3 regions of the Ensifer fredii genome follow, and region 3 is predicted to be linked to each of the others. Evidence: predicted binding sites of a transcription regulator. Region 3 holds the regulator's gene; each other region holds the start of a gene.
What was found. The regulator LexA, encoded in region 3, represses DNA repair genes until DNA is damaged. The targets are predictions, from matches to a motif close to TGTTCNNNNTGTGTTCNG.
Positions count from the first base shown of each region.

Region 1: the regulator LexA is predicted to act here: its motif matches at 1,708-1,725, upstream of NXT3_RS29755 (DUF763 domain-containing protein).
Region 2: the regulator LexA is predicted to act here: its motif matches at 1,509-1,526, upstream of NXT3_RS32470 (ImuA family protein).

Region 1 covers NZ_CP024310.1:1,315,175-1,322,587, forward strand. Annotated here, with positions in the region: gene NXT3_RS29750 (hypothetical protein) at 35-298, opposite strand; gene NXT3_RS29755 (DUF763 domain-containing protein) at 374-1,657, opposite strand; gene NXT3_RS29760 (DNA-3-methyladenine glycosylase) at 1,816-2,364, shown strand; gene NXT3_RS29765 (ATP-dependent DNA ligase) at 2,472-3,566, opposite strand; gene catE (catalase) at 3,590-5,707, opposite strand; gene NXT3_RS29775 (YbhB/YbcL family Raf kinase inhibitor-like protein) at 5,820-6,281, opposite strand; gene glgA (glycogen synthase GlgA) at 6,534-7,413, shown strand, end outside.
Region 2 covers NZ_CP024307.1:3,776,342-3,783,754, reverse strand. Annotated here, with positions in the region: gene NXT3_RS18555 (LON peptidase substrate-binding domain-containing protein) at 1-635, shown strand, start outside; gene NXT3_RS18550 (Trm112 family protein) at 646-834, shown strand; gene NXT3_RS18545 (metallopeptidase family protein) at 944-1,378, opposite strand; gene NXT3_RS32470 (ImuA family protein) at 1,547-2,500, shown strand; gene NXT3_RS18540 (DUF6504 family protein) at 2,541-3,956, shown strand; gene NXT3_RS18535 (error-prone DNA polymerase) at 3,953-7,306, shown strand.
Region 3 covers NZ_CP024307.1:1,910,291-1,917,703, reverse strand. Annotated here, with positions in the region: gene NXT3_RS09560 (LacI family DNA-binding transcriptional regulator) at 1-428, shown strand, start outside; gene NXT3_RS09555 (DUF2264 domain-containing protein) at 425-2,278, shown strand; gene NXT3_RS09550 (hydroxyacid dehydrogenase) at 2,275-3,285, shown strand; gene NXT3_RS09545 (sugar phosphate isomerase/epimerase family protein) at 3,282-4,052, shown strand; tRNA gene NXT3_RS09540 (tRNA-Ala) at 4,140-4,215, shown strand; gene NXT3_RS31945 (hypothetical protein) at 4,528-4,695, shown strand; gene lexA (transcriptional repressor LexA) at 4,930-5,640, shown strand; gene NXT3_RS09530 (hypothetical protein) at 6,147-6,446, shown strand; gene NXT3_RS09525 (hypothetical protein) at 6,607-7,125, shown strand.

The DNA of each region.
Region 1 (7,413 bases), on a different replicon from region 3:
GGCCTGAACAGGGTTTCCTTGCAAGTGTCCGCTCTCACTCGCGGTCGACGAACTTGAAGAAACGGCTGACTTTCCCCTCCGCGGTCCGGTCCTGATAAAGGAAGGCCAGCTTGTTCTCGTCGAATATGCTGAAGAAATCCTCCCAGGAAATCTCCTCCAGCCTCTCTTCCGGCTTTCCAAAGTCGATGCGCAGCAAACCGCCGTCGGATGCCCCCTTGACGCGGGCCGGATGGCCGTCGCGGCTCTCTGCCCATTTGCGGATCGTGTCGTGATCGGTCGTTGTTTTCGAAGCGCTCACCGGAACCTCCTTCGGTTGGGGATGTCTCGCATCTCGCCCCTCTAATCGATCGGTCCGGTGATTGTTCCCGTGAGCTCAGCTGCGGCTGCGGCCCTTGACGGCGGCAGCGTCCCTGTGGTCTTCCTTGTCCTCCGGCTCCCAGCCGAACACGCTCCGCCCGCCAAAGCGGGCAGAATTTCTGAACTCGCCGGCAACGATCTCCTTAAGATCCGGGCCGGTGACGTAGCGCTCCAACTGGCGCGACTGCTCATCGAGCCGCCGCAAGGCGGCGAGTTCCTCCTCTCGCCCGAGCCGCCCTTTCTGCACCGCCGATTTCATCACGTTGATCGTCTCGTCATAGACCTTGAGCGGCACCGGGAAGGGATGACGGTCCTTGCCGCCATGGGCGAGCGAAAAACGAGCCGGGTCGGAAAAGCGGCACGGCGTGCCGTGCACCACCTCGGCGACCATCGCGAGCGCCTTGACGGTTCGCGCGCCGACGCCCGGCACGAGAAGCAGTTCCTCGAAATCCTTCGGCCCGCGATCAGCTGCGGCGGCGAAATTGCCGTGCAGGCGCCGCATGTTCACGTCGCTTTCGCGCACGTCGTGATGGGCCGGCATGAAGAGGTGCGGCAGCATCGGCTGGGCCGGAGCCGGCAGTCCCGGCCCGCGCGCCTCGATCGTCGCCAGCTCGCGCATGAGGCCATCGGGTCCGAGCGCGCTTAAAAGGTCGAGCTGGCTTGCCCGCGAGGCGCCGGCGCGCCGGTCCGCAAGGTTGATGATCTTGCCCTGCTCCCGCCCCTCGATCGCCGCATGCGGCGAGTCGACGAAGCTATCCAGGCCTTCGGAAAGCCAGTGATAGCGCCGTGCCTGCCGTCGGTCGCCATTCATGCCCTGCTGGACAACCACCCAGCTCGCATCGTCCGTGACAATGAAGCCGTGAAGGTAGAGATCGAAGCCGTCCTGTACGGCGGCACTGTCGACCTTGGCGACGAGGCGGCTCGCCTCGGCAAGCCTCGCGCCGTCGAACCCGATGCGTTCGCCGATCACGACAAGTTCGCCCGGGGTCATTCGGGAATGCCGGCCACGGCCGCCGCAGACGTGAATGCCGAGTTCGCCCGAAAGCGGCGTCAGGCCACGCTTCAAGGCGCCGATGACGCTGGTGGTGATCCCCGACGAATGCCAGTCCATGCCCATCACCGCGCCGAAGGACTGGAACCAGAACGGGTGCGCAAGCCGCCTCAGGAATTCGTCCCGTCCATAATGATGGACGATCGCCTCGGTGATCAGAGTGCCGAGGCGTGTCATCCGGTCGCCCAGCCACTTCGGGACCCGGCCGCCATGCAGCGGCAGATCCGCATTGCCCGCTCGTTGCGCCATGTCTCGGCTCCTCGTCGTATCGTCTTTGATTTAACCCTACATGCTTCGGATGTTCGCGGAAAGTTCTCAGTGGCTGCGCGCAAGTTTCGGGCGCAACGTTGGCGAGCGTGAAAATATGAGACTACATACGACCGGCATAGATCGGGGAGCGCTATCGATTGCAGTGGGATGACAGCTTCTTTGCGCGCGACGCCGTTAAGGTCGCCGCCGATTTAATCGGTGCGGAATTCGCTGTCTCCGGCATCGGCGGCATCATAGTCGAGACGGAAGCTTATCTGCCCGAAGATGCCGCCTCCCACAGCTTCGCCGGTACCACGAACCGCAACCGCTCGATGTTCGGCCCGCCGGCGCATGCGTATGTCTATCTTTCCTACGGTCTTCACTGGTGCCTGAATTTCGTCTGCCTGCCCGGCAGCGCCGTGCTCGTCCGCGCCATCGAGCCGAGATGGGGGCTGGAGACGATGCGGGAGCGGCGCGGCGTTTCGCAAGACAGGTTGCTCTGTTCCGGCCCCGGACGAGTCGGCCAGGCGCTCGCGATCGGCAAGGAACAGGATGGCTTGCCGCTTAACGGAAAGCCCTTCCAGCTAAGCCTGCAGACGAAGCGGCCGCCCGTTGCAACCGGCCTTCGCGTCGGAATATCCAAGGCCGTCGAGCACCCCTGGCGCTTCGGGCTGCAGAACTCGCCCTTCCTCAGCCGCAAGTTCTAACGCCTCTTGCCCAAAAGTGTGCAGCGGTTTTGGGATGACGACATGCACAAAACAAGGACCTAAAGCGCGCAGCGTGAATACATTTTCTCGCGACGCGCTTTGGCCTGTCAGCGTGGCTCGATCTGCTCATAGGTGCATTGGCGCGGATCCTTGTCGGGACGCCAGCGCATCAGCTTCGTGCCATGGCGGAAACGACGGCTGCTGACGTGATCGAATCTCACCTCGACCACCAGCTCCGGACGGACCGGTTCCCATTCGCCGCTGCGCTCTGTGCTCCAGCGGCTCGGGCCGCCGGGTGCCTTGCCGGTAAAGCCGGGCGGCTCGCGCAATGCCTCCAGCCGACGTGTCAATGCCGGGCGCTCCTTGTCGGAAATCGTCGCAGTAAAGCCGACATGGTTCAGCGTTCCGTCGCTGTCGTAGAGGCCGAGCAGGAGGGAACCAACCTCGTCGCTGTCGCTCTCGTAGCGGAAGCCGCCTACGACGCAATCGGCGGTCTTCAGGCGCTTGACCTTGACCATCGCACGCTCGCCGCATTCGTAATTCCCGTCGCGCCGCTTGGCGACGACGCCGTCGGTCGCGCCCGCCTCCCACGAGGCGAGCCATCGCTCGGCCTCCTGTCGGTCTCGCGTGAAGGGGGAAAGGGCGAGCTTGTCCGGAACTGCGTTTTTGGCGGCAAAGGCTTCCAGTGCCGCTCTCCGGGCGGGAAGAGGCTTGTCGGTCAGGACTGCCCCCTTTGCGTCGACCAGCATGTCGAACAGGATGAGGCGGGCCGGCGTTTGCTGCGCGAGCTTCTCGACGCGGCTTGCCGCCGGATGCAGGCGCATCTGCAGGGCGTCGAAGGAAAGACGCCCCTCGACTTCGATGACGAGTTCACCGTCAAGGACGAATTGCCGGGCGTCCAGCCGGCGCAAGAGGGCGATGACTTCCGGGAAAAACCGCCCGAGCGGCTTGCCGGATTTGGCCCTAAGATCAACCTCCTCGCCGGATTTGAAGGCAAGGCAGCGGAAGCCGTCCCATTTCGGCTCATACTGCCATGCCCCATCGCTCGGAAGCTCGGTCGCAGAGCGGGCCTCCATCGGCGCGGTGCTGACCGGCAGCGCGAAGCCGCCGGCCGATACAGCCTCCGCCGCCGCCCTTGCCTTTCTCGCCGAGCGCGGCCGTCCGGTCGCCTTGGTCGGTTTTCGATGCGCCGGTGACGGCATCGTCCACTCCTTCCCCGATCGCCCTATTTCAGCTTCACGGCCGGTTCCCTCGCCCAGACGCGCAGCTTGCCGAGTTCCTTGAAGAAGGCGGCGATGCTCCCGGCATCGGTGAGCTCGATCGTTCCCTCGTCGAGGGCGTCGGCAATGCCGGCCCTCTCCAGGAGGGGACGTGCCGCACCGACAAAGCCGATATATTTGCAGTGGGCGAAAGCATCGGCCACGAAATCGCGGGCGGTGGCGACATCGATCAGATCGGCGACGGCCTCTGCCGAAGGAAGAAGCACCACCGCGTCGTAGAGCACGGATGGGCCGCCATCGACCATCTGATGGGCTGCGACCCACCTGCCGTCCGAGGCGGTGAATCCGCCGACCTTGGGGGCGATCAGCTCGAAGGCTGCCTTTTGCTCCGTGACCGCAGCGATCAGGCCATCGAGCAGCGCCGCATCCGCGCCGTCGGTCGCCAGAATTCCGAGCTTACGGCCCTCGAAGCGCTTCGGACCGCGCTCGATGATGCTGAGCGCCGGCGATGGATCGAGGTCCTGCCGCGTGGGTACGGCAGCTTCGGCCGGCTTCGGCATTGTTTGCAACCCGAGCGCGTGGCCGACCTTCTTGCCGAGCGTCTCGTCGATATTGAGGAGATGGGCGACCATGCGCTCGCGGATCACAGGTGTCTCCACCTTGCTCAATTCGAAGGTCAGGGCGTCAGCAATATGACGCTGCTCGGGCGGCGTCTGGCTGATGAAGAACTGGCGCGCCTGGCTATAGTGGTCCGCGAAGCTCTCGGCCCGAATGCGCAGTTTCGGCCCCTGCTCCTCCGAAGCGAAATGCCGGAACCCCTTCGTCGGAGACTCGCGCGGCCCCTCGCCCCAGGAATTCGGCTGGTAATTCACGCGCCCGACCGGATTGCGCATGGCCATGTGGCCGTCCTGCTGGAAGTGCTGGAAGGGACATTTCGGCGCATTGATTGGCAGATGGGTGAAGTTCGGGCTGCCGAGCCGCTTCAGCTGCGTGTCGAGATAGGAGAAGTTGCGCCCCTGCAGCAGGGGGTCATCGCTGAAGTCGATGCCCGGCGGCACGTTCTGGGTCATGAAGGCGACCTGCTCGGTCTCGGCGAAGAAATTCTCCGGCATTCGATCGAGCACCAGCCGCCCGACCGGCTTCGTCGGCAGAACCTCCTCCGGAATGATCTTGGTGGGATCGAGAATGTCGAAATCGAACTTGTCGGCAAAGTCCTGGTCGAAAAGCTGTACATGCAGTTCCCACTCCGGGAAATTGCCGGACTGGATCGCCTGCCACAGGTCGCGGCGGTGGAAGTCGGGATCCGCGCCGTTGATCTTCACCGCCTCGTTCCAGGCGACCGACTGCAGTCCGAGCTTCGGCTTCCAGTGGAACTTGACGAAGGTCGACTCGTCCTTGGCATTGACGAAGCGGAAGGTGTGAACACCGAATCCTTCCATGAAGCGGAAGGACCGCGGGATGGCCCGATCTGACATGACCCACATGATCATGTGCATGCTCTCCGGGGTCAGGCTGATGAAGTCCCAGAAATTGTCGTGCGCCGATTGCGCCTGCGGGAACTCCCGGTCCGGCTCCGGCTTCACAGAGTGGATCACGTCCGGAAACTTGATCGCGTCCTGGATGAAGAAGACTGGTATGTTGTTGCCAACGAGGTCCCAATTGCCCTCCTTGGTATAGATCTTGACGGCGAAGCCGCGCACGTCGCGTGCCAGATCGAAGGAGCCCTTGCTGCCGGCCACGGTCGAGAAGCGCACGAAGGCCGGCGTCTGTTCGCCCGCCCGCTGAAACAGGTCCGCCCGGGTATAGGCGGCAAGCGATTCATACGTCTCGAAGAAGCCATGGGCGCCGTAGCCGCGGGCGTGCACGACGCGCTCCGGGATCCGCTCGTGATCGAAGTGAAAGATCTTTTCGCGGAAATGAAAGTCCTCGATCAATGTCGGGCCACGCTCGCCGGCGCGCAGGCTGTTCTGATCGTCTACCACCGGTCCTCCTTGCGCGGTCGTCAAGACAGGAGTGGCGCCTTCGGCGATCTGATGGAGCTCGCCGCCGTTGCCGCGGGTTGCTTTCTGGTCATGAATGGTGGCCGGCTTGGAATTGTTGGGCGCAGAGGGTTTCTTGGCCATCGCAGCACTCCTTGATCGGGGACGGAATGGGCACGAAACCGCGACCGCTGAGGTTGGTTCCCGGCGAACTCGTTTTTCGAAGGCTGAGGTGATCGACGCCGTAACCGAAGCGTCAGCCTTGACAGGTGCCGATCAGAACGGCCTCCGCGATGCGGTGCTTGCGGGCCTCGTTCCAGGCCTGCACCGCCCCGACATCGTCCGAGATCGACATGTTGCGGGTGTCCAGCGCGGCGAGCTTGAAGTGATAGTGATGCAGGCCAGTCCCCGCCGGAGGCTGCGGCCCATCATAGCGCGCATTGCCGAAGTCGTTCCGGATGAACTTAATGGCGTGTTCCGGGCCGGTATCGACAGCCTGCGAAAGCTCGGTCCAGTTGCCGGGAATGTTGATGATGGCGCAATGCCGGAACACCCCCCTTACGGCGTCCGGATCCTCGACGATCAATGCAAAGCTCTGTGTACCGTCGGGCGTACCCGTCCATTTCAGCGGCGGAAAGATGTTCTCGCCGAAGCGCGTATGTTTTTTCGGGATCGGCTGGCCTTCCGCGAAGGCGGGGCTCATCAAGCTGAAAGTCATCACCTCTCTCCTTCATGTTCGGCACATGGAACGGGCGCACGACCGCCGGATTGTACTCCCAAAGCAGGCCGGTGTTGAGGTCGGTGGCAGCAAATCGCCACCCGACCGAACCGGTCGCGGCGCGCACAGAGGCTCCTGCAAAAATTTCGATTTCGCGGCGGAACTTTGCGCACGGGCTTCGTGTTGAAGGAACTGCAAATGGGGCGGCGATTGGCCGGCAACGGCCAACACAATTTTCCGGAAATACGATCTATGAACGTTCTCTCCGTGACGGCCGAGATTTTCCCTTTGGTGAAGACCGGCGGGCTGGCCGATGTTGCCGGCTCGCTGCCCAAAGCTTTGAAATCGCACGGGATTCGCACACGCACGCTGATCCCGGGCTACGCCTCCGCCATCGAGGCCCTCGAGGCGGCCGCACCGGTTGCCCGCTACGATTGTCTTTTCGGAGAGAAGGCGACCCTGCTTTCCGGACGCGCCGCGGGGCTGGAGCTTTTCGTGCTCGATGCGCCGGGATTCTTCTACAGATCGGGCGGCCCCTACACCGACGAGCACGGGGTGGACTATCCGGACAATTGGAAGCGCTTCGCCGCCTTCTCCCTGGTCGCATCGCAGATCGCCGGCGGACTCGTGCAGCACTGGCGGCCGGACATCATTCACGCGCACGACTGGCACGCCGCCTTGAGTCTGGTCTACGCCAAATATGCAAAGAACGTGCCGATTCCACGTGTCCTGACCGTCCACAACATTGCCTTCCAGGGACAGTTTTCCGCCCATCTCTTCTCAGAACTCGGCCTGCCGAACGAGGCCTATTCCATAGACGGCCTCGAATATTACGGCGATGTCGGGTATTTGAAGGGCGGCCTCCAGGCGGCCGATGCCATCACCGTCGTCAGCCCCACCTATGCGCGCGAAATCATGACGCCGACCTTCGGGATGGGTCTCGAAGGAGTGGTGAATGCACGCCATGAAGACGTCGTCGGCATCGTCAACGGGATCGACGTCGACGTCTGGGATCCCTCGATCGATCCCCATATCGAGCATTCCTATTCGGCGAGAACGCCTCTCCGGCGGCTGCCGAACCGCGAGGCGCTGCTCGAGCTGTTCGGCCTGCCGCATACGCGCGCTCCGGTCT
Region 2 (7,413 bases), 1.9 Mb from region 3:
AGATCATTCCGGTCTTCCCCCTGACGGGCGCGCTGCTGCTTCCGGGTGCCCAGCTTCCTCTCAACATCTTTGAACCCCGCTACCTCGCAATGTTCGATGACGCGCTCTCCGGTGACCGGCTGATCGGCATCGTCCAGCCCTCCTTTGCCGAAGGCCGCAGCGACATCGATTCCTCGCCGGTGCCGGCACTCTGCCAGGTCGGCTGCATCGGCCGCATCACCTCCTTCGCCGAAACCGGCGACGGCCGCTACATCACCTCGCTCACCGGCGTCTGCCGCTACAGGCTGTTTGCCGAAATTTCCGGCGTGCGCGGCTATCGCCGCTTCCGCATCGGCCCCTTCGCGGCCGATCTCGAAGGGCCGGACGACGAGGCCCTCGTCGATCGCGAGGCGCTGCTTGCCGCCTTTCGCGCCTATCTCGACGCCAACAAGCTGGAGGCGGACTGGGAAAGCGTCGAACGGGCGAGCAACCGTACGCTCGTCAATTCGATGGCGATGATGTCGCCCTATGGGCCGGCGGAGAAGCAGGCGCTGCTCGAAGCGCCGGATCTCAAGACGCGCGCCGAAACGCTGATCGCGATTACCGAGATCGTGCTCGCCCGCAATTTCGGCGATCTCGACAACATTCTGCAGTGAAGACGAAGCCATGGACGCAAACGCCAGCAGGGTCGATCCGAAACTTCTCGAATTGCTCGTCTGTCCGCTGACAAAGGGGCGGCTTAGCTACGATGCCGAGGCCCACGAGCTGGTCTCGGAAAAGGCCCGCCTCGCCTATCCGATCCGCGACGGCGTGCCGATCATGCTTGTCTCGGAAGCGCGCAAGATCGAAGATTAGGCGACGGTTGCTTGCCCCCTCATCCCGCTGCCGCGACCTTCTCCCCGCGAGCGGGGCGAAGGTGCCGGCAGGCGGATGAGGGGCAAATCGATGGAAGGTCGTTTGTGCCCTAACCGCCGACGTGCTCGACGCTCGCCTCGATCCGCTCCATGTCGTCGTCGGAAAGACCGAAATGGTGGCCGATCTCGTGAATCAGCACATGGGTGATGATATCGCCGAGTGTTTCCTCGTTTTCCGCCCAGTAGTCGAGGATCGGGCGGCGGTAGAGGGTGATGCGGTTGGGAAACTGGCCGGTCTCCATGGTGAAGCGTTCGCCGATGCCGCGGCCTTCGAAGAGGCCGAGCAGGTCGAAAGGCGTCTCGAGCGCCATGTCTTCGAAGACGTCGTCGCTGGGGAAATCGGCAACTTCGATGATGAGGTCCGTCGTCAGCTTGCGGAATTCGTCCGGTAGGTGGCTATAGGCTTCAAAAGCAAGCTGTTCGAATGTGGTAAGCGTCGGTGCGTGGCGTTCCCGCCAATCATCGGTCTGGTCAATGCGGGCCATAGGCACTCCTTGTTGCCCTCATATAGCGATTTCCCGTTTGTTTTTCGAGTGTTGAATTCTGTTCAGGCGAGGCTGAGGAATAAATTCTTATTCTTTGCTGTTGACTCTTCCTGCCAGCTCTGGAATCCATAAGAACATAACATGAACATTTGATGGGAGTTGACCGTCATGGCCGAGAACGCCGTGCAACGGCAAACCATACTTTCCCTTCGTGACACCATAGCACGGATTGAAAATTGCAGCTTGCCTGGAATCGTGCGGACCGCCAAGACGGCCGATGCCGCCGGCTTTCGGCGCGGCAGTGAAGGGACCTTGCATCGCAAGGTGCTGCCGCTCGGGATCGGGCCGCTCGACGGTCTCCTCAAGGGCGGGCTGCCGCTCGAAGGGATGATGGAAATCCGCAATGCCGAAACCCGCGATGCGGGCGCGGCCGCCGGCTTCGTGGCGGCGCTTGCGGTGCTCTACCAGCAGGAGAGGAGGGAGAAAGGCCATCTCGCTCCGGTGCTCTGGATCAGCCAGGCGCTCGCTTGCCGCGAGGCGGGGCAACTCTATGCGCCCGGCCTCAAGTCCTATGGGCTCGATCCGGAGCGCTTCCTCTTCGTCGCGGCGCGCACCGTCAAGGATGCGCTCTGGGTCGCCGAGACGGCGCTTTCGGTGCCGGTCTTCGCCGCGGTCGTTCTGGAAATCCGCGGCAATCCCGCCTGTCTCACCTTGAGCGAGAGCCGGCGCCTCAATGTCCGGGCCCGGGCGGGTCATGTGCCTCTGCTTCTCTTCCGCCAGGCGGGCAAGGAGGAGGCGAGCAGCGCCTTTTTCCGCTTCCAGATCAAGCCGGCGCCGGCCGGCGAACGTCCTCTCCCCGATGGCTCGGTGCTTTGCGGCAGCATCGACCATCCCGCCTTTCACCTCCTTGTCGAAAAAAGCAGGGCTTATGCCGCTGCCGACATCTTTCTGGAATGGAACGCCCATGACCGCCGCTTCTACCCCCTCGACGAACGCCGGAGCGCCGCTCTTCAGGCCAACGGACAGCCAGAGAATCCTGTCGATCCACTTTCCTCACCTGCCGGCCGACCGCCTCGCGCGCAGCCGCTGGGGCGCCTCCTGGCTTTCGCGCGGGCGTCCTGATCATCCGCCGGTCGTTTTCGCCGCCAAGATCGACAATGCCATGCGCCTCGTCGCGCTCGACACGCTTGCCGAGAAGATCGGCCTGAAGCGCGGGCAGGGGGCGGCGGAGGCCCGCGCCATGTGCCCGGCGCTCGACGTGATCGCCGCCGATCCGGCGGCCGACCAGGCCTTTCTGGAAGGGCTTGCCGACTGGTGCGACCGCTACACGCCGCTGGTCGCGCTCGACGGAAAGGACGGCCTGTTTCTCGACATCACCGGCTGCGCCCACCTGCATGGCGGCGAGAAGGGGCTTGTCAGCGATCTCCTGTCCCGGCTTTTCTCGCTCGGCGTCGAGGCGCGGGCGACCGTCTCCTCCGCAGCCGGCCTTTCCTGGGCCGCCGCCCGCTACGGCGATGTGGCCGTCATCGAAGCGGGAGAGGCCGGTCGGGTTCTTGCACCCTTGCCGGTTGCGGCGCTCCGCCTGCCGAAGGAAACCGCCGCAGCCCTCGAGCGCGTCGGGCTGAAACAGATCGGCGACCTTCTCGAAGCGCCGCGCGCGCCGCTTGCCCGCCGCTTCGGTTCCCTCCTTCTCCTCAGGCTCGACCAGGCGAGAGGCGCGGCGGACGAACCTTTGTCGCCGCGCCTGCCGGTGCCGAGCTTTGCCGCCGAGCGCCGGCTCGCCGAACCGCTGATGGACGAGGAATACATTCTCGAACTGACCCGTCACCTTGCCAAGGACGTCCGCACCTCGCTGGAGCGGCATGGCGAAGGCGGGCGGCTGTTCGAGCTTCTTCTGTTTCGCGTCGACGGACGGGTATTCCGTGTGCGGGCGCATGCGGCCATGCCGTTGAATGATGCCGGCCGCATCGCGGCGCTCTTTCGCGAACGGCTGCAGGCGGTCCATGACGATCTCGATGCCGGCTACGGCTTCGAAATCCTCAGGCTGGCCGTTTTGCGCAGCGAAAGGCTCGATCCGGCGCAGCAGGATTTTTCCGGCGTGCCCGAGGAAAGCCAGCCGCTTGCCGCCTTCATCGACAAGGTTGCCGCCCGGTTCGGCCCCGATTGCCTGATGCAGGCGAGCCTTGCCGAAAGCCACCTGCCGGAGCGGGCGGGCGGGTTTGCCGCGGTCAGGAATGTGGCGGCGGTGATGGCGCCGCCTGGCTCTGACGGCAGGGTCTTTCCGGAAAACCGCCCGCTTCGGGTTTTCGCCTACCCCGAACTGGTGGAGGCGACGGCCGAGGTGCCGGACGGCGCCCCGCGCAGCTTCAACTGGCGAAAGACCCAGTATCGCGTCGCCCGCGCCGAGGGTCCCGAGCGGATCGCCGCCGAATGGTGGATCGACGGGGAGGACCATCCGACGCGCGACTATTTCCGGGTCGAGGATCAGGAGGGCCGCCGTTTCTGGCTGTTCCGCGAAGGCCTTTACGGAAGGGAAGTCGCGGCAGCCCGCTGGTTCATGCACGGAGTTTTCGCATGAGCGAGGCGCCGATCTTCTACGAGCTTGGAGCGCGCACGAATTTCTCCTTTTTAGAAGGGGCGGCGCCGGCCGAGGAGATGATCGTCTTTGCCAAGAAGATCGGGCTTTCAGGCCTCGGCGTCGCCGACCGCAACAGCGTGGCCGGTGTCGTCAGGGCCCATGCCAAGGCAAAAGTGGAGAATTATCCTTTCCAGCCCGGGGCCCGCCTGGTCTTTGCCGATGGCACGCCGGACATTCTCGCCTATCCCCGGAACAGGCAGGGCTGGGGGCATCTCTGCCGACTGCTCAGCGCCGGCAACCTGCGTTCGAAGAAAGGCGACTGCACGCTTCATCTCGCCGATCTTCTCGAATGGCAGGAGGAACTGCTGCTGATCGTCATGCCGGGCGAAGGCCGGCCGCAGCCGGAAATCCTGGGCACGCTTCTTGAGACATTGCGGGAGCATGCCGGCAACCGGCTCTATCTCGGCCTTGCGCCCCGTTATGACGGCTTCGACCGGCATGACTTCGCCGTTCTCGCCGCCCTCGCCAGGAGCCTCGATGTCCGGCTTCTGGCCACCAATGACGCACTCTATCACGATCCGCACTACCGGCCGCTTGCGGATGTGGTCACCGCCATTCGCGAGCATGTGTCGATCGCCAGCGCCGGCTTCCTCCTCCAGAAGAATGCCGAAAGGCACCTGAAGGGCCCGCAGGAGATGGTGCGGCTTTTCCGCGACTATCCCGAAGCGATCGTCAATGCGGGCAAATTCTTCAAGCGGCTTTCCTTCAGCCTCGACGAGCTCAGCCATCAATATCCGGACGAAAACGCCGCGGGCGAGACGCCGGCCGAAAGCCTGCGGAGGCTCGTCGCCGAAGGTGCGCGCGAGCGGTATCCTTCCGGCGTGCCGGAAAAGGTAAAGCGGCAGATCGAATACGAGCTCGAACTCATCCACGACAAGAAATACGAGCCCTATTTCCTGACCGTCCACAAGCTGGTGAAATTTGCCCGCAGCGTGAACATTCTCTGCCAGGGGCGGGGGTCTGCCGCCAACTCCTCCGTCTGTTTCTGCCTCGGCATCACCGACGTCGATCCGCAGAAGTTCACGCTGCTGTTCGACCGCTTCCTGTCGCGCGACCGCGACGAGCCGCCCGATATAGATGTCGACTTCGAACACGAGCGGCGCGAAGAGGTCATCCAATATATCTACAGAACCTACGGCAAGGAGCATGCCGGGCTCACTGCCGCGGTGATCAGCTACCGCTCGCGTTCGGCCGGCCGCGAGGTCGCCAAGGCCTTCGGCCTGTCGGAGGACATACAATCGGCTCTCGTCAGTTCCGTCTGGGGCTGGGGCACTTCGCCCTTCACCGAGGAACAGGCGAGGGGGGCGGGGCTCGACATGGCGGATCCGCTGACGAGGCGCGTGCTTGCCTATGCCAGCCTGCTCATGAACTTCCCGAGGCACCTCTCCCAGCATGTCGGCGGCTTCGTCATCACCCGCGACAGGCTCGACGAGGTTGTGCCGATCATGAACACGGCCATGCCCGACCGCTACATGATCGAATGGGACAAGGACGATCTCGACCAGTTGAAGATCCTCAAGGTCGACGTGCTGGCGCTCGGCATGCTGACCTGCCTCGCCAGGGCCTTCAAGTTCCTGGAAGCCCATTACGGCAAGCCGAAAACGCTCGCCGAACTCTACCAAGACCAGAAAGAGGCCGTTTACGACATGATCTGCCGCGCCGATACGGTCGGGGTGTTCCAGATCGAAAGCCGTGCGCAGATGAGCATGCTGCCGCGGCTCAGACCGCGCGAAATGTACGATCTGGTGATCGAGGTGGCGATCGTCCGCCCGGGTCCCATCCAGGGCAACATGGTGCATCCCTATCTGAAGCGGCGCGAGGCGCAGCGCCGGGGAGAAGCGGTCGACTATCCGAGCGAGGAATTGAAGGCGGTCCTGGAAAGAACGCTGGGCGTGCCGCTGTTCCAGGAGCAGGCAATGCAGATCGCCATCACCGCCGCCGGCTTCTCGCCGAGCGAGGCCGATCGCCTGCGCCGCGCCATGGCGACCTTCAAGCGGACCGGCACGATCCATACTTTCGAGCGGAAGATGATCGATGGCATGGTCAAGAACGGCTATGAAAGGGAGTTCGCCGAGCGCTGCTTCAACCAGATCAAGGGTTTCGGCGAATATGGTTTTCCCGAGAGCCATGCCGCCTCCTTCGCCTCGCTCGTCTATGCCTCCTCCTGGTTCAAGGCCTATTATCCGGATGTCTTCTGCGCCGCGCTTCTGAACTCGCAGCCGATGGGCTTCTATGCGCCCGCGCAGCTCGTGCGCGATGCCCGCGAACACGGGGTGAAAATCCTGCCGGTCGACGTCAACCACTCGGACTGGGATGCCCTGCTCGAAGGCGAGAGGATGTTCAGCAAGGATGCGGTCGACCCGCGCCATGCGGATATGCGGGATGTGATCAAGTCGCAGAAGGCCGTCCGGCTCGGTTTCCGGCTGGTCAAGGGATTGCGGCAAGCGGATATGGGGGCGCTCGTCGCGCGCCGCGGCGAGGGATACCGGTCCGTTCACGATCTCTGGGTCCGCTCCGGGCTGACGCGGGCCGTGCTGGAGCGTCTTGCGAATGCGGATGCCTTCCGCTCCATCGGCCTCGACCGGCGAAGAGCCCTCTGGGCGGTGAAGGCGCTCAACGAGCAGTCGGCGGTCGAGCGCCTGCCGCTTTTCGATGGGGCCGGTTCGACGGACCTACAGGTCGAGCCGGCGGTTGCCCTGCCGGACATGCCCGCCGGCGAACATGTCATCCATGACTATCGCTACCTGACGCTGTCGCTGAAGGCCCACCCGGTCTCCTTCATGCGAGAGGATTTCTCGCGCATGAGCATTCTTTCCAGCCGGGATTTGGCGCGGACCCCGGCCGGAAGACGGGTGACGGTGGCAGGCCTTGTGCTCGTTCGCCAGCGGCCGGGTTCGGCCAATGGCGTCATCTTCATGACGATCGAGGACGAAACCGGTGTTGCCAACATCATCGTCTGGGAGAAGACCTTCCAGAAATATCGGCGGCAGGTCATGGGATCCCGGCTCGTGAAGATACGCGGCCGCTTACAGAGCGAAAGCGGCGTCATCCATGTGGTCGCCGAACATATGGAGGACATGACGCCGATGCTCGGGCTCCTGCGCAACGAGGCCAGGCGCTTCGGAGCCAATGATCGGGCCGACGAGGCGCTCAGGCCGACCGCGGATGCCCGCGACAAGAAAGCACTCCGGCAATTGCGCCTGATGCCTTCTCAACAAGAGGGACGAAAAACGTCGGAGTCGGGGAGCGAGGTGGCCGAGGTCATGCCGAAGGGACGCAACTTCCATTGATCCTCGGTCGGCTTGCCAACTGCAGATCGTTGCATCGCCCGATTGTCTCCGGCTTTGGCTGCGGGTAAGCCTGTGTAAAAATGTCGCAGCCTTTCCGACCCAATCTG
Region 3 (7,413 bases):
TTCGCGGCTTCGAGGCGGCAATCGCTTCGGCGGACGGCGGCGAAGGGCGCGTCATCCGCCTGCCCTTCGAGGGCAATTCCAGCGTCGAGGCGCATGCGGCGACGCTCGCCGCCCTTGCCGAGGACGGCGGCTTCACGGCTGCGTTCTGCATGAACGACTTTCTCGCCGTCGGCGTGCTCGAAGCGGTCACCGAGCTCGGCCGGCGCGTTCCCGAGGATTTCGCCATCGTCGGCTTCGACGATCTGCCCTGCGCCGAAATGGCAAATCCACGGCTCGCGACGATGCGTGTCAACCGCGTGGCCCTCGGCCGCGACGCGATCGGTATGATGCACTTCCGTCTCCATCATCGCGATAGGCCCGCCCGGCACGTGTCGCACGCGGTGTTCCCCGTCGCCGGCGGAAGCTTGGAGGCGAGACGGCACCCATGACCTATGATCCCGCCAGTTCCAACCCGCTCGTCGGCAATCCGCTGGAAACACGCAGCGACATGCAGCACGCCCTGCTGGGCCTCTTCGATCCGCTGTTGCCGTATTTTTCAAAAGGGAACGCGCGCGTCCGCCTCGATGCCGCCGCCGCCCACTTCGACCGGGCCGCAGCCGATCTCGAGGGCTTCGCGCGGCCGCTTTGGGGGCTTGCACCGTTTGCCGCCGCCGGCGGCGATTTCCCCCATTGGCGCCGCTATGTCGAGGGCATCGCAAACGGCACCGACCCGAACCATCCGGAGTTCTGGGGCAATGTCGGCAACCGCGACCAGCGCATGGTCGAACTCGCCGCCCTCGGCTTCACCCTTGCCCTGATCCCGGAGAAACTGTGGGACCCGCTAAGCGGCCGGGCAAGAGACAACCTCGTCACCTATCTGCTCCGGGCGCGAGAGTTCGATTATGCCGAAAACAATTGGAAGTTCTTCCGTATCCTCGTCGACATCGCACTCGATCGGCTCGGTATCGACTACGACCGCAGCCTGACCGATGCCTATCTCTCGGAACTCGACGGATTTTACATAGCGGACGGATGGTATCGGGACGGCAATGTGCGGCGTGTCGACCATTACATCCCGTTTGCGATGCACTTCTACGGCCTCATCTATTCGCGCCTCGTCGAGGATGACTATGCCAGGCGCTATCGCGAGCGTGCGCTGGCCTTTGCCCAGGATTTTCGCCACTGGTTCGCCGAGGACGGAGCGACCGTCCCCTTCGGCCGCAGCCTCACCTATCGCTTCGCCTGCGCCAGCTTCTGGTCGGCGCTCGCCTTTGCCGATCTCGAGGCGCTGCCCTGGGGCGAGATCAAGGGCCTTTGCCTTCGCCACCTCAGATGGTGGGCGGACAAACCGATCACCCATCGGGACGGCGTGCTGTCGGTCGGTTACGGCTATCCGAACCTGTTGATGTCGGAAAACTACAATTCAGCGGGCTCTCCCTACTGGGCGTTCAAGGCCTTCCTGCCGCTCGCTGTTTCCAAGAACCATCCGTTCTGGACTTCCCAGGAAACGGCCCCGAGCCCGTCGCCCAACCCGGTGGCGCTCCCCCATCCTGGCATGGTGATGATGCCCGCCAAGGGCGACGTCGTGGCGCTTTCCTCCGGGCAGGAGAACCGGCAAATGCGGTTCGGCTCGGAAAAATACGCGAAATTCGCCTACTCGACGCGTTACGGCTTCAGCGTCGAGAGCGACGAGCGGGCCTTCAGCGGAGGCTCCTTCGATTCGATGCTGGCCTTCAGCGACGACGGCATTCACTACCGTGTGCGCGAGGCGAACGAGGAAGCACGGCTTGCCGGTAACGTGCTCTTTGCGAGGTGGTCGCCCTGGCCGGACGTCTCCGTCGAGACCTGGCTGCTGCCGGCCACGCCCTGGCATGTCCGGGTGCACAGGATCACGACGCCGCGGCCGCTTGAAACTGCCGAGGGCGGCTTTGCCATTGCCAGACGGGACTTCGAAGCCGATACACTTTCCGCACAGGCGGGTTGGGCCTATGCCATCGGCAAAGAGGACTTCAGCGGAATCCACGACCTCGGCTCGACAGTCACGCGCCAAGGTCTGGCACAGAAGGCGGCGCCCAATACCAATCTCATCGCCGCAAAGACCCTGGTGCCGCAATTGCGCGGCACGATCCCCGCCGGTGAGACTATTCTCCGCTGCGCCGTGCTGGCCGTTCGCGACATCTCGGCCGTGTCGGGCGATTGGGAAGGTCCGCCCGCTGTCCCCAAGATCGCCGAACTGCGCACCGTCGCCGAAGAGGGCGTAAGGGTCAGCGCCATGCAAGCGCCGGGACGCATGTCATGACCCCCCCGGCGATTGCCTTCGCGATGCAGCCCGAAAGGACGGAACACGTACTCACACCGGAACTTTTCGCACGCATAGACCGTCTCGCTCGCATACTCGATCGGCAACCCATGACCGTTTTCGGCGACGGCCGGGGAAGCCGCTTGCTCGCCGAAGCGGAGATCCTGGTGACCGGCTGGGGCGCCCCGAGCTTCGATGCGAACGCCCTTCGATCGGCCCCTCGCCTTCGGCTCATCGTCCATGCGGCAGGAACGGTCAAGGACCTGATCGATTTGTCCGTGTTCGATGCAGGAATCACCGTCAGCCATGCGGCCGAAGCCAACGCCGTGCCGGTCGCGGAGTTCACGCTGGCGGCAATCATTTTTTCGGGCAAGCACGTTTTTCGCTTCCGCGACCTTTATGCCGCCGACAGAGGGCGTCAGCGCATCCAGCTGCTGCAGGGGCAGGCTATTGGAAACTACCGCCGCACCATCGGCATCGTTGGCGCCTCGCGGATCGGAAGGCGGGTGATCGACCTGCTTCGCCCCTTCGATTATCGGGTGCTGCTCTACGATCCCTTGGTCGGGGAAGAAAGCGCTTCGGCTATCGGTGTCGAAAAAGCCGATCTCGAGACGCTGATGGCGCATTCGGATATAGTCTCGCTGCATGCGCCTTCTCTGCCCGAGACCCAGCACATGATCGACGGGCGGCGGCTGTCCCTGATGAAGAACGGTGCGACACTGATCAATACGGCGCGGGGTGCGCTCGTGGACGAGGCCGCACTGATAGACCGGCTGAAGACGGGCGCAATCAATGCCGTCATCGACGTGACGGATCCCGAGGTGCCGGAAGGAACGTCGCCTTTCTATGATTTGCCGAACGTCTTCCTAACGCCGCACATTGCCGGCGCCATCGGACTTGAGAGGACGCGGCTCGGCGAAATGGCCGTCGACGAAATCGAGCGCTTTCTGGAAGGCCGGCAGCTGCTGTTCGAAGTCCGCAAGCACGACCTGGAGCGCATTGCATGAGCGATTTCGAACCGGGGCTCTGCACCGTCACCTTCAGGAGCTTGCCTCCGGAAAAAATCGTCGGCTTAGCCCGGAGCGCCGGTCTTGCGGCGATCGAATGGGCAGGCGACGCTCATATTGCTCCAGGCGACACGTCCAACGCCCGGATCGTCGGGCTCCTCAGCGCAAGGGCCGAACTGACGACATCCTACGGATCCTATGTCGCGCCACCGACTGACGACCTCATCGAATTCAGGCGTGCGCTCGAGAGCGCGATTGCACTCGGTGCCTCGAATATCCGCATCTGGCCAGGCACCCGCCGGCGCGATTCAAAGGACTACAGCGCAGGCGAAAGACGTGATGCCGCAAAGGCGATCCGCGACATGGGCGCCGAAGCCGCGCGCCACCGCGTGACCGTCTCGCTGGAATATCACCCGCGATCGCTGACGGACACGACCGACTCGGCAAGCCGCCTGATCGACGCGATCGCCCACGACAATGTTTATCTCTATTGGCAGCCGCGGCCCGGGCTGGAGCTCGGCGAGGCGCTCGCAGAGGTCGCCCGCATCGGTCAGCATGTATCTCATGTCCACGTCTTCGCCTGGGATCGAAATCGCAACCGTTTTCCCCTGGCATCGGCATCCGACTATTGGCGAAGCGTCCTCACGGCCCTCCCCGCATCGCGCTGGACCGGGCGACGCTTTGCAATGCTGGAATTCGTCGCCAATGACGATCCCGCCGCCTTCATCGAGGACGCCGCGACGCTCAAGCAAATTCTCCTCGAGTGACATCCACGACGGCCCCGATCCTCCCCACGCGAGACGCCGGGAGGGACTGGCGCGGGCGCTCAAATCCGCCTATATAGGTGAACGGCTGGGGTCGTAGCTCAGTTGGGAGAGCGCCGCAATCGCACTGCGGAGGTCGAGGGTTCGACTCCCTTCGACTCCACCAAACGACCTTTGTCCGACCCGGAGACATAGGTAACAGAACATCGCTAAGACATCAGCGACATCTCTGTAGCGGGCCGATCCGACGTGGCTCGTCACCCTCGGACGACCACCACTTCAGACTGTGTTCGCAGCAGACCCATTGCGAACGCGAATTCCGTTAAGAAGCGAGCGACCCGAAGTCAGAGGGAGCGGTGTTTTCCACCCGATGTGCCGTCTTCCCGCCTTGCCCCTCGCTTGCCAAAGAGCCTGATTTGAGAGAGACTTAGCACCTGGCATCATTGCATATCGGCAACTCCCGCAAGTGGGGACTACCATGCCTCTCAAATCTCTGATCGCCGCCGCCTTAATCGCTCTTCTCACACTTTCAGGATGCGCCACGACAGGCGCTACGGGCAACACGACCTACACCCAGTGGTACGGCCCCTACCCTGAACCCGACTTCGACGTTCTTAGCCCCGGCGGGCTGCGCCTCGCCTACTAGGACGGCTTGTCAAGACGATGCACAGCGTCGTCAAAGGTGAGCAAACGCTCGCCTATGTGTGACGCTTGCCGCACGCAAGTCTTCACCACCATCGAAACCCGCAAACCGTCCGTGCCGCCCTGATAGCGGACGCGCCTCGACGCATGAGTTCACGGAATATTAAGTGCTTGCGGAACACATATGGAACGGATAGTTTCTGTTCTTGATTTGTTTCGCGAATCTGGAGTGACGCGCATGCTGACCCGCAAGCAACAGGAATTGCTTCTGTTCATTCATGAACGGATGAAGGAATCCGGGGTCCCGCCCTCCTTCGACGAGATGAAAGATGCGCTCGATCTTGCGTCGAAATCGGGCATCCACCGGCTGATCACTGCGCTGGAAGAACGCGGTTTCATTCGCCGGCTACCCAATCGGGCCCGAGCGCTCGAGGTCATCAAGCTGCCGGAAGCCTATTCGAGCCCAGCCCAGCCGCGGCGCGGCTTCTCGCCGAGCGTCATCGAGGGCAGCCTCGGCAAGCCCCCGGCACCGAAGCCGGCGCCAACGCCGCCGGTCGAGAGCGCGTCTATAACAGTGCCGGTCATGGGCCGGATCGCCGCCGGCGTGCCGATTTCGGCCATTCAGAACAATACGCACGAGATTTCCGTGCCGGTCGAGATGATCGGCAGCGGCGAGCACTACGCCCTCGAAATCAAGGGCGATTCGATGATCGAGGCGGGCATTCTCGATGGCGACACGGTGATCATCCGCAACGCCAGCACCGCCAGCCCGGGCGACATCGTCGTCGCCCTGATCGACGACGAGGAGGCAACCTTGAAGCGATTCCGCCGCAAGGGCGCATCGATCGCACTGGAAGCGGCGAATCCGGCTTACGAAACGCGCATCTTCGGACCCGACCGCGTGAAAATTCAGGGCAAACTCGTCGGTCTGATCCGGCGCTATCACTAGGCCGATTTGGGTTCCTGTGCCGATCCTGTGTGCGGTCGTTTCGCGCGGTCGCGACGACAGAACTGTTCTCTTTGCCTTCCGTGATCTCGCTTACTGCGGCCGGCGTTTATTGGTCTCGGCGTCCGCCATGCCACCGGCAAGAAGCGCTCTCGTATTCCGGCCTGTTCAAAGCTGTTTGTGGGCGTCTTTTTTGAACGTCTCCCTCTTGCGCTCCACATGGATTCGTTTTAAACGCCCGCCATCGCTCGATTTTACGAGCACGAGAGGCCTCGTGGCGGAGTGGTGACGCAGAGGACTGCAAATCCCCTCCACTTCCAATAAAATCAATGTCGTTTCTGAAAAACAGGTCCAAAAGCGCCTCGTTTTTTGCCGTTTTTGCACCATTGATTTTTCAGAGGAATCTCGACTTTTCAGAAACGGAAAACCGAGGATAATTGCTCATCGGCGCGTGCGGGCGCCCTTCACGACATGCGGGATTCGACAACCTCAAACGAGGAGCATCGCGCATGCCTGAACGTCTACGAACACTCGCCGAATTCACCCTCCCCCAGATGGTTCTGACCTGTTCGCAGTGCGGGCGAAAGGGCCGCTACAACGTCGCTCGGCTGATCGAAAAGCACGGCGCCGACATGCCTATCCGCGACTTTATAAACCTGATCGGCCAGAGCTGTGAGCGCAGGACGCAGCTGAGAGAGCACCAGAGATGCGGGCTCGGATGCGACGACCTGATCTACATGTTCACGCCAAGGCCGGCCGCTGAAGGATATGCCGATCAAGTGGAGCAGCAACACAGCGAGCGTCCCTGAGCGCCTCCGGCGGAGCCAGCGGCTGTTGACTCTGAGACAAAGATCGCTTCAATCAGCCGTCTAACGAATGGTTGTGCGCATATTGCAACGCTCGTGAACATCACGAAGGGTTGATGATTTCAAAAATTAATAATTTGTTGACGGGGATGTGTTGACATATATGTCAATAAGCGAGGTAATAAAAACACACTGCGAGAACCCCGATGAGACGCTGCGCTTACTTGTTCCCGCCCGTCCGTCCTATTTGGTCCAGAGGCACATTTTTCTTGGAAAAGAAGTGCAGCAATTCGTGGACGGAGATGGTGTCGACGGCCGGTTCGCCAGGCTTTCCGGTAGGACATTATCTGTCTTGGAGCGCATCTCAAACGGGTCCTATGTGACGTTTGGCATGGACCCGCACGACAAAGACGCCAGTTGCACAATAGCAAGGGTGGACCCCGTACTTCTGGGGATCGTCGACGTTCGGATCCGAGACCCGCAGCCCGCCATCCGAGTTTTTGGCGGATTTGCCGAGCCAGACATCTTGGTGTTGCTCAAATGGATGCCGCGAGCAGGCTTGGACTTTCGAGCGGCAGCACAACTATGCAGGCAAGAATGGGATTCCCTATTTCCGGGGCATCCCCCTATTTATGGTGAAAAGGTGGAAGATTATGTCTCCAAGCACTTCAATATTGGCTGAACCGCAAGGCGACCAGCGCATATCGGAGAGAACGCTTGGCTATGTGGCAGAGAACGCTCGCGAGGACATGTATGACCTCGTCGTGCGTAACTGCGTGGAGTCAGGTATCTCTAACGCTACTTTGGCAAGGCGGCTTGGGAAGGATCCGGCCCAGGTCTCAAGGCTCTTAGGCGCGCCCGGCAACTGGACGATCGATACTGCTGCTCGAATCTTATTCGCGATCGACGGTCGCGTTATGAAGGTGGACTCGTGCTGGCCCCTGAAAGAACCAGTCGCAAACATGCGCCA